DNA from 3 places in the Candidatus Thalassolituus haligoni genome. Region 1 is predicted to be linked to each of the others. Evidence: predicted binding sites of a transcription regulator. Region 1 holds the regulator's gene; each other region holds the start of a gene.

What was found. Region 1 encodes LexA, which represses DNA repair genes until DNA is damaged. Its sites were predicted from a motif close to TACTGTNTANNTANACAGTA; they were not measured.
Region 2: uvrD (DNA helicase II) is a predicted target of LexA. The motif match lies at 2,038-2,057, and genes of this name have one in related genera.
Region 3: recN (DNA repair protein RecN) is a predicted target of LexA. The motif match lies at 1,229-1,248, and genes of this name have one in related genera.

The regions. Positions count from the first base shown of each region.
Region 1 covers NZ_CP139482.1:1,906,397-1,909,683, forward strand. Annotated here, with positions in the region: gene SOJ49_RS08530 (hypothetical protein) at 17-265, shown strand; gene SOJ49_RS08535 (cell division inhibitor SulA) at 334-777, opposite strand; gene lexA (transcriptional repressor LexA) at 830-1,432, opposite strand; gene SOJ49_RS08545 (IS4 family transposase) at 2,132-3,274, opposite strand.
Region 2 covers NZ_CP139482.1:4,091,908-4,095,194, forward strand. Annotated here, with positions in the region: gene uvrD (DNA helicase II) at 1-1,985, opposite strand, end outside; gene SOJ49_RS18500 (MurR/RpiR family transcriptional regulator) at 2,133-3,020, shown strand; gene SOJ49_RS18505 (PA3496 family putative envelope integrity protein) at 3,133-3,287, shown strand, end outside.
Region 3 covers NZ_CP139482.1:3,098,742-3,102,028, forward strand. Annotated here, with positions in the region: gene dnaK (molecular chaperone DnaK) at 1-369, opposite strand, end outside; gene grpE (nucleotide exchange factor GrpE) at 525-1,118, opposite strand; gene recN (DNA repair protein RecN) at 1,278-2,963, shown strand; gene fur (ferric iron uptake transcriptional regulator) at 3,220-3,287, opposite strand, start outside.

The DNA of each region.
Region 1 (3,287 bases):
TTTCGTGAGACGGTATATGGCACGCTTTTTCGAGATTATTGAGCTTTCCAATGGGGACGTTGCGTTGCGTCGGGCTGATGAGCAAGACGGCGATGCACTGATGCGGATTCACTTTTCAGAGGATGCCAAGGCCAGCTTGAGTGAGCACCATATGGATGTTGCGCGTGTCATGCTGGAAGCGGGTGTCCGCAAGGTCAGTGAGCTGTCTGGTATGGATGTCGACGATGACTTTGATGTAGCAGAGCATACGTATTCGCTGCATTAAATCACGCGCTGATGATCAACCATAAAACGGGTAGCCTTGCTGCCCGTTTTTTTTTGCGCTGAATAAGCTCAGGGGTTTTGGCGAATCTGTACCAGCACGACATGACTGCCACTCTGGCGTGCCAACTCACGGAGTTGTCGACGTTGATGCTGGCTGATGTCACCTTGCCATTCGATGATCAAATGGCTGTTGCCGCTGGCGAGGATCCGTTGGCACAACACTTTCTGGGTATCTGCACACAGGTCAATATGCACCACGGGTGCCTTGTCGAGATTCATACTGGCCAGCCATTGTTTGTTCAGCGTCCGGTTCGGGCTTAGCCACATCAGCCAGCGATCACTGGAATTGCAGTGGGCCAGTATGGGCAGTAACTGCAGCGGCTGAATGGTGCTGTCATCCGATACAATCACCTCGGTCAGGCTGCCAGACGGTCTTGGCCTGGTTTTCAGTGGCACGGCATTCGTAAACGGCAAAGCGGGCTGACGATCGACTGGCAAGCTGAGTTGACGCATACAAAACCTCGTGAATGGTGACTACCCTGTGGTATCTGGCTGGGACGTACGGTTAGTGATTGCGACGAATAACGCCGACATACAAACCTTCGATATAAAACTCTTGCTGGCGCAGGTCGACGATAATCGGGCCGTAATGTTCATTTTCGGGATGCAGGATGACCTTGTGACGATTCTTTTCAAGGCGTTTGACGGTGACTTCGTTTTCGACCCGTGCGACGACGATCTGGCCGTTGCGGGCACTTTCACATTTGTGAACGGCAATCAGGTCGCCATTAAAAATGCCAGCGTTTTTCATACTGTCGCCTTGTACTTGCAGCAGATAGTCCGCAGCCGGTTTGAAAAAATTGGCGGGCAGGTTGCAGTACTCTTCGATATGTTCCTGGGCCAGTATAGGCTCACCCGCTGCCACACGGCCGACAATAGGCAGCCCTTCCTGTTCGGAGCCGAGAATCCGAATGCCTCTGGACGCGCCAGGCATGATGTCGATAGCGCCTTTGCGAGCCAGTGCTTTCAGGTGTTCTTCCGCCGCATTGGGGGATTTGAAGCCAAGCTCCTTGGCGATTTCTGCTCGGGTAGGTGGGAAGCCGGTTTCCTCCAGTGCGGATTTGATCAGGTTGAGTACCTGCTGCTGTCTGGCGGTGAGCTTGATCATAAAGTTTCCATGTCTGTTTATCTGTACAGTGGGTGTGAATATATACAGTAAAAAATACTGTGTAAACCCACAGTGGTTGATATTTGCAGTGCCAGCTTGCCATCGACAGCTTGCCATCGACAGCTTCAGCTGCCGGGTACATTCCGGGTTTTTCTAGAAACTGCTGGGTTCCGTGGGAATGACCAGTAGGCATTTGTGCGAGCGGTGTTGGCCGCCTTATTCTGACATCCAGCAACCTCTCTCAGCGCTGTGCAGGATTAAATAGATGGATCCAAACGGCTGCTGATTATGCATTCCCAAATTAATTCTCATTTTGCGAATCAAAACTGCATTTTCGGTTTGAATATGAAAAGTGAATTTGAAAGCACGCAGGATTTTTACGAAATAATATCTGTGAAAAATTTCTGGATAAATATTTATTGAATTTTTTTATTCCTTGTAAATCAATTAGTTGTGTGGGTTTTAAAGGTCTGTTGTCGTTGAATTTGATGCTGTTTTGGTCGTTTTTTTAATGTTGGCACATCCACTGCAATACCTCTTTTAACCCCGGAACAAATGCTGATTGCAAATCGGTCGTTCATGGGGGTTGGCTCAAGATTAAATGCTTTTTCCAGCTAATAAAAAACTAATATAAAATGCAATGAGGATACCTTATGACCACTTCAATCAAGTCGCGTAAAACCAAGCACTATTGTCCGGTTAACCAAATCCCAGACCCAGCTGCCCTGTATCATCCGGCAAATCCGGTGGTTTTCTGAACACCTCCAGCAGCGGCATTCGCTGCATAAGTACCGATCCCAGTCGGATTGACACATTCCCCAAACGCCTTTCAGGGGCCACGCCTTGCTGGATCAGACGCAACAGCACATAGCTGATCATCACCACTAAAACCTGCAATTTGACGGCGTTTTCTGACGTACCATAGAACTGTTTGATCTTGAGATTCTGCTTGATCCACTTGAAAAACAATTCAATCTGCCAGCGCTGTTTGTACAAATCCGCAATCGCCAGAGCGCTGCGTTTCAGGTCATTAGTGATGAAGACCAGCTCCTTGTCATCCTGCTGACGATGAAACACGACTCGCCTCAAGGTGCGGCCTTTCAGATACGATCGGGTCTTGTAACACACTTCGATTTTTTCATCCCTCACCACACCCACCCCTTTCGGTGGCAGAGACTTCGTGACCTTGTAATTCATATCTTTCTTCATCCGGCCCACAAACAGACAGCCCTCATTCACGAGCTTTTCGAGCCACGCCCCAGCGTTATAGGCACGATCAAATACGTAAGTAGTGCCTTTAAAAACAGAGAGTTGAGAGATGGCGCGGCCATCGCTAACTCTGGCGTCGGTGATTTCAAAATAGATGGGCGTGTCGGCATTGGGATCGTAGACCGTATGGATTTTGACACCGCTTTTATTCTTCCGGAAATGGGCCCATTGGTAGCGTGACTGACAGAGGGAGATGGTGGTGGAGTCGATCAGTTGCACCTGAGTGATGACTTCCCGAAGACCTTTCTGTCTGGCCAAACGGGACAGCAAGCGAAAGAACAGCATGTAATAGACCCGCGTGGAGCGCTTTTGATTGGCATCGGCCAGTGTGCTTTTGCGAACGGGCTTCAGGCCCAGATGGTACAGACGGCGGGATTGAACATCGAGCTGTTCAACCAGCCCTCGCAGAGAGGAAGCACCACTCAGCTGACCCACCAGCAAGGCCACCAATTGCCCCCAGCATGACAAGGTTCGTGTGCGTTTGTCGGCCTGGTATTGATCGACGGTTTTCTGAAATTGATGACGAGGGATGATGTTGAGTCGCTGTGCCAGTACGGTGTTAGAATGTGCCAAGCCCGGTTCTTCT
Region 2 (3,287 bases), 2.2 Mb from region 1:
CCAGAGCGAGGCCGACGCGAACTCAACGGACGGGATACGGTATTTTTCAGGCGAACTTCATCCACCAGCTCGGCGGGGATTTCACGAATAAAACGCGACGGTGTGCTGAGATTCTCCTGACCATGCAAGCGGCGGCTTTCAGCATAAGTGATCACCAGATGATCCATGGCACGCGTTATACCGACATAGGCCAAACGCCGCTCTTCTTCCAGGCCATCAGCATCATCCATCGACATTTTGTGCGGGAATAAGCCATCTTCCAGCCCGGTAAGCACCACTTGGGGGAACTCCAGCCCCTTGGCAGAATGCAGCGTCATCATTTGCACCGCATCTTCATGCTCATCGGCCTGACCTTCACCCGCATCCAGGGCAGCGCTATCGAGAAATTGCACCAGCAGGCTGGCTTCTTCGTCATCACCACTGCCTTCAAAAACTCGGGCAGCATTCACCAGCTCCTCCAGGTTTTCCACTCGAGCCTGGCCCTTTTCGCCCTTTTCCTTGCGGTGATGTTCTATCAGCCCCGTCTGGGCAATCACTTGATCCACCAGCTCGTGCAATTCTATGTCATCAATCCCGACACACATCTCGTCAATCAGCGTCATAAAACCCGTGACGGCAGCACCAGCCCGTTTCGGCAAGCCCCCCGTTGCAGTCACCTCGGTACAAGCATCCCATAACGAGCAGCCCTGATCTCGGGCGATTGAACGCAAGGTATCCAGAGTTTTTTCACCAATCGCACGGGTCGGTACGTTAATCACCCGCTCCATCGCAGCATCGTCCTGCCGATTTAACAACAGTCGCAGATACGCCATGGCATTCTTGATTTCCAGTCGGTCATAAAAACGCTGGCCACCATAGATGCGGTAGGGAATACCCGCCCGCAGCATGGCCTCTTCCAAGGTGCGCGACTGGGCATTGGAGCGATAGAGAATCGCCATGTCGGCCCTGGCATGGCCTTTTTTGGCCCAGCTGTCTACCAGGTCGGCGATGTAACGGGCTTCATCCTGCTCATTAAAGGCGCGGTACAAACGGATAGGGTCACCCTTTTCACCCGTTGTATGCAGTTGTTTCCCCAGCCGTCCGCTGTTGTTACTGATGACGGCGTTGGCGGCATCCAGAATCGTCGCCGTTGAGCGGTAATTTTGTTCCAGCTTGATCATTTCCGCTCCAGCAAAATCCTGCTGGAAATTGCGAATATTACCGATGTTAGCGCCTCGCCAGCCATAAATGGACTGATCATCATCCCCTACCGCCATCACAGACACCGCATTGCCTGCCAGCAAACGAATCCAGGCGTACTGAATGTTGTTGGTATCCTGAAACTCATCAACCAGAATATGGCTGAAACGTTGCTGATAATGCTGCAGCAGCTCCGGGTTATGTAACCAGAGCTCATGAGCTCGCAGCAGGATTTCACCAAAATCGACCATACCGTTTTGCTGGCAGTTTTCTTCATAGACCTGGTAAAACTGCTGCAAGGTACGGGTAAAAGGGTCGGCGGAGGGAATGACGTGGGCGGCACGCCGCCCTTCATCCTTTTGTTCGTTAATAAACCACTGCATCTGTCGCGGTGGATAGCGGCTATCATCGATATTGTTCGCTTTCATCAACCGCTTGATCAGCCGCAGCTGGTCATCGCTGTCCAGGATCTGGAAGTATTGGGGCAAACGGGCTTCACGCCAATGCTGCTTCAGCAAGCGATGAGCCAGGCCATGAAACGTACCCACCCACATGCCGCTGACCGGCACATCCAGCAACTGCTCCAGACGGCCTTTCATTTCTTTTGCCGCTTTATTGGTGAAGGTCACCGCCATCAAGGCAAAAGGCGATACATTTTCAACCTTGAGCAACCAGGCAATGCGATGCACCAGCACGCGGGTTTTGCCCGAGCCTGCGCCTGCCAGTACCAGCTGATGGGGGGATTGCGCAGCCACCGCATTACGCTGGCCATCGTTTAATTGATCTATTATCAGTGAAGTATCCATGCCGCGAGTCTATCAGATTGCACCCGTTGCGGAAGATGCTGATCAACAAATCCCCTGTTTATCCGTACAGCAGGATATTTAACAGGACGATGAGAGAGAGGCACTCTATAATCTGTGACCAAATTTCAATTATTCGGACTCATTATTGTGAGAAACAGCCCGATTCTGGCCGAAATATCTGCTGCCATACCCAACTTGCGCAAATCCGAGATCAAAGTGGCGGAATACGTGTTGCGGTCGCCACAGCAAGTGATGCACATGCGCATCGTCGACCTCGCCCAGGAAGCCCAGGTAAGTGAACCAACCATCGTCCGGTTTTGCCGTGGCATCGGCTGCAACAGTTTTCAGGAATTCAAGGTTCGCGTCGCCCAGGAAATGGCCATTACCAACAACATTGGTCAATTTGCCATCGCCACAGACGACAGCATCAGTAATATTTGCAGCAAGATTGCCGACACCACCATCCAGCGACTGCATCAAGTCAAATCGCAGCTGAAATCAGAACAGGTAGGGGTCGCTGCCAATGCCATCAGCATGGCCACCCGTGTCGAATTTTATGGCTATGGTGCCTCTGGGGCCGTCGCTATTGATGCACAACACAAGTTTTTTCGGCTGCAAGTTGCGACAGCGGCTTACAGTGACCCTCATATGCAAGCCATGTCCGCAGTGACTCTGGGGCCTGAAGACGTCGCTGTCGCCATCTCTCAAAGTGGCCGCACCAAGGATCTGCTCAATTCCATTGCCCTGGCCCAGCATCATGGTGCCAAAGTCGTTAGCCTGGCGCCCGCCAATACTGCGGTCAGCTTGCAAGCCGACTACCCGATTCATATCAATATTGAAGAAGACACCGAACAATTTACCCCGATGACCTCCCGTATTGCCCATCTGATGGTGATCGACATGCTGGCAGTCGCCGTCACACAGCGTCGAGGTCCCGAGTTTGCTCGCCATCTCATCAATATCAAACGCAGCATCAAATCATTGCGGCTGGAGCAGGGTAACGAACCCTTCAATCCGAAAAATATTATCGGTTAAATAGCTAACCGGTTGGCAGATACATCAATCCAGGTCATTACTGTCATTCGAATGCAACTTGGAAAATCAAAAATCGTCATAGCCCTGCCAAACCAACCCAAGGAGCGTGACAATGGAAGCTGCAATCAAGTTTGAAACTCATGAACAGGTTGTGACGTTTGACCCCCAAGGTAATGTAGTGGTCAACAAAGCCAGCAAGATGCCCGCCAAAGTAGTTGCGCGCCGAGCGATTGAAGCGCATCGCGAACGCAAGCATCTGGAGCAAGA
Region 3 (3,287 bases), 1.2 Mb from region 1:
CTTCATTTTCTTGAGGATTTCAGCAGAAATCTGTGGGGGTGCAAACTGTTCGCCACGCACTTCTACCCAAGCATCACCATTGCTGGCTTCGACGATCTTGTACGGCACCATTTTGATGTCTTTCTGAACCACATCATCCTTGAAACGACGGCCGATCAAACGCTTGACCGCGAACAGGGTGTTGTGTGGGTTGGTGACCGCCTGACGCTTGGCTGACTGGCCAACCAGAACTTCTTCGTCGGCATAAGCGACGACGGAAGGCGTGGTACGATCGCCCTCAGCGTTTTCAATCACTCTGGTCTTGCCACCATCCAGGATCGCCACACAGGAGTTGGTGGTTCCCAGGTCAATACCAATAATCTTACCCATGATAAATCTCTCCAAAACTCGAGCAGTGATCACTGCTTGCTTGTCTTTAAACCAATTGCAACGAAGACCGTTGCCATGTATTTGCCTATGACCTGTATATGTGTCCGAAGCTGGCGCTTTCAAGGCATGGCGTTAATTTTTTGCAGTCAATGCAATCAGGCATTTTCATCAATAGCAGGAGCAGCCTTGCTGACCACAACCATCGCCGGACGCAGTAAACGACCGTTCATTACGTAACCCTTCTGCATCACCGCGAGCACAGAATTGGGTTCGGCGTCGGCACTTTCGATCATCGTCATGGCTTGATGGTGCTCGGGATTAAACGGATGCCCAACCGGATCTACCACATCGACATTAAACTTGGCCAGTGCCGACAAAAACCCGTTCAAGGTCATCTCGATACCTTCACGAATAGCCTTGGTGGCGTCTTCCTCTGGTGCTGCTGCCAGACCTCGTTCGAGGTTATCCACAACGGCAACCATTTCATTGGCAAATTTTTCCAACCCAAATTTATGGGCTTTTTCTACATCCAGCTCCGCACGACGACGCACGTTTTGCATCTCTGCCTGAATTCGCAATACCTGCTCTTTCAGATCAGCGATTTCTTGCTGGGCAGCTGCCAACTGCACTTCTGCAGCGGAAGTGCCAGCAGCGGCAGATTCTGCACTCGCTTCGGTTTCGATCGCTACTTCAGGCTGAAGATCTTCGTTTTGCAGGGCTTCGTCCTGAATCTTTTGCTCGTCTGACATGAAATATTCCTCTCGTCGAAAAATGGCGCTCGCAGCTATATGGGGTTCCGCTCGTCGGATTCAAGGGCATAACCGGCAGAGAATTCAAACTGTTACTTGACAGTAATTACTACTGTATATAAAAACACTGGTTATACGTTCAGATAAAGGAGTTAATCCATGCTCACCCATCTGTCTATTCACCAGTTTGCACTGGTCGAGCACCTCGAACTGGAATTCCAGCGAGGCATGGCAGTCATCACTGGTGAAACCGGTGCAGGCAAGTCAATTCTGCTGGATGCGCTCGGCCTTGCACTGGGCCAACGGGCCGATGCCGGCATGGTCAGACATGGAGCTGAACGAGCGGAAATCTGCGCCAGCTTCTGCCCAACGCCCAACGCCCGTAACTGGCTGACTTGCCGGGATATACCTGACGAGGAAGACCTCATATTGCTGCGTCGAGTGGTTTCTGCTGAAGGTCGTTCCCGTGGCTATATCAATGGCCGTCCGGCTTCCGCCAATGATTTACGCGAATTGTCGCAGCACCTGATTGAAGTTCACTCCCAGCATGCACATCAGCGCTTACTGGAAAAAGACGCTCCGCGCCAGATTCTCGACGCCTTCGGCAATCTAAAACCCCTCGCGACAACCGTGGCTGACTATTTCCAGCAATGGCAGCAACTGCATAAACGACTGCGCCAATTGCAGGAAGAAAGCAGTGAAATCCAGGCTCAGCGACAACTGCTCAGCTATCAGGTTGAAGAGCTGCGTGAACTGGCCATCGGCGCTACCGAAGTGGCGGATCTTGAGCAGGAACACAAACGGCTGGCCAATGCCGAATCGATGTTATTAGGCGGGCAACAGGCACTGGCAGTCAGCACCGGAGATGACAGCGATGGTCAGGGTGCGGCTCAAATGGCCTGGATCGCCTATCAGCAACTGGCGCGTATTGACGATCAGCACAGCAGTCTGATTGAAGCACGCGATCTGATGCAGCAGGCCCAAATACTACTGGAAGAAGCGGGCAACTCCTTACGCCACTATCTGGATCAGGTTGATATTAACCCTCACCGCCTGCAGCAAGTTGAACAGCGTCTCAGCGATATTTTCAGCATGGCACGCAAACACCAGATTCAACCCATCCACCTGTACGATCACTGGCAGCAGCAGGAAGCCGCTCTCGCGGAATTAAGCCTGTCAGACGAAGATCTCGCAGAATTACAAGAACGAGTAATTACCTTTGAAAACCGCTACATCACCGAAGCGCAAACGCTCAGCCAGGCCCGCATCAACGCAGCAGCCAGGCTGGATGCCGATGTATGTAGCCAATTTGATGCAATGGCGTTGGGACGGACACATTTCGAAACCTGTATTGATCCGCTATCGTCTGCCGAAGCCGGCAAACATGGTCTTGACCAGATCCGGTTTATGGTTCAAACCAACCCAGGCATGCCGGCCGGGCCACTCGCCAAAGTGGCATCAGGGGGGGAACTGTCACGTATCAGCCTGGCTATCCAGGTGGTTACTGCCGCAACCAGTGATATCTCTTGTATGATTTTTGACGAAGTGGACGTCGGCATCGGTGGCGGCACGGCAGAACGGGTTGGCCGCCTGATGCGATCCCTGGGTGAACGAGGACAAGTTATGTGTGTCACTCACCAACCTCAGGTGGCAGCGCAAGCCCATCAACACTTTCTGGTCAGCAAGATTTCCGGTGATGAGTATACCCATACCCGGATTCAGGAGCTCGGAGATACTCAACGTACTCGGGAAGTTGCGCGAATGCTGGGAGGCGTCGACATTACCCTCAGCACCATGAATCATGCCGAAGAAATGCTGGCACTGGTTAAGCAGACAGCCATATAAGGAACCGCACCAGCGCTTCAAGCTGATACTGGCTGGCTTCAATGCGGGAATGCCAGGGACGACGCAGGATGGTCGTCCGCAGCTATGGGGGAAATTGCAAAACCGACAGGGATACCATCCCTCCAAGCGTTACATCAGTATGGTGCGCATCAAACCTGCAGCAACCAGTGGCCACAACTGGATCATGGATGCAAAAAACAGTTATCTGTTCACCGTGTTCCCGCCAAGCCCGGGAGCCTCGTCGAGAACCTGGCCATTACTTCTTTTTACGGATATAGAGCACCAGGCTGTGATCAACCAGATCATAACCATGCTGCGCCGCAA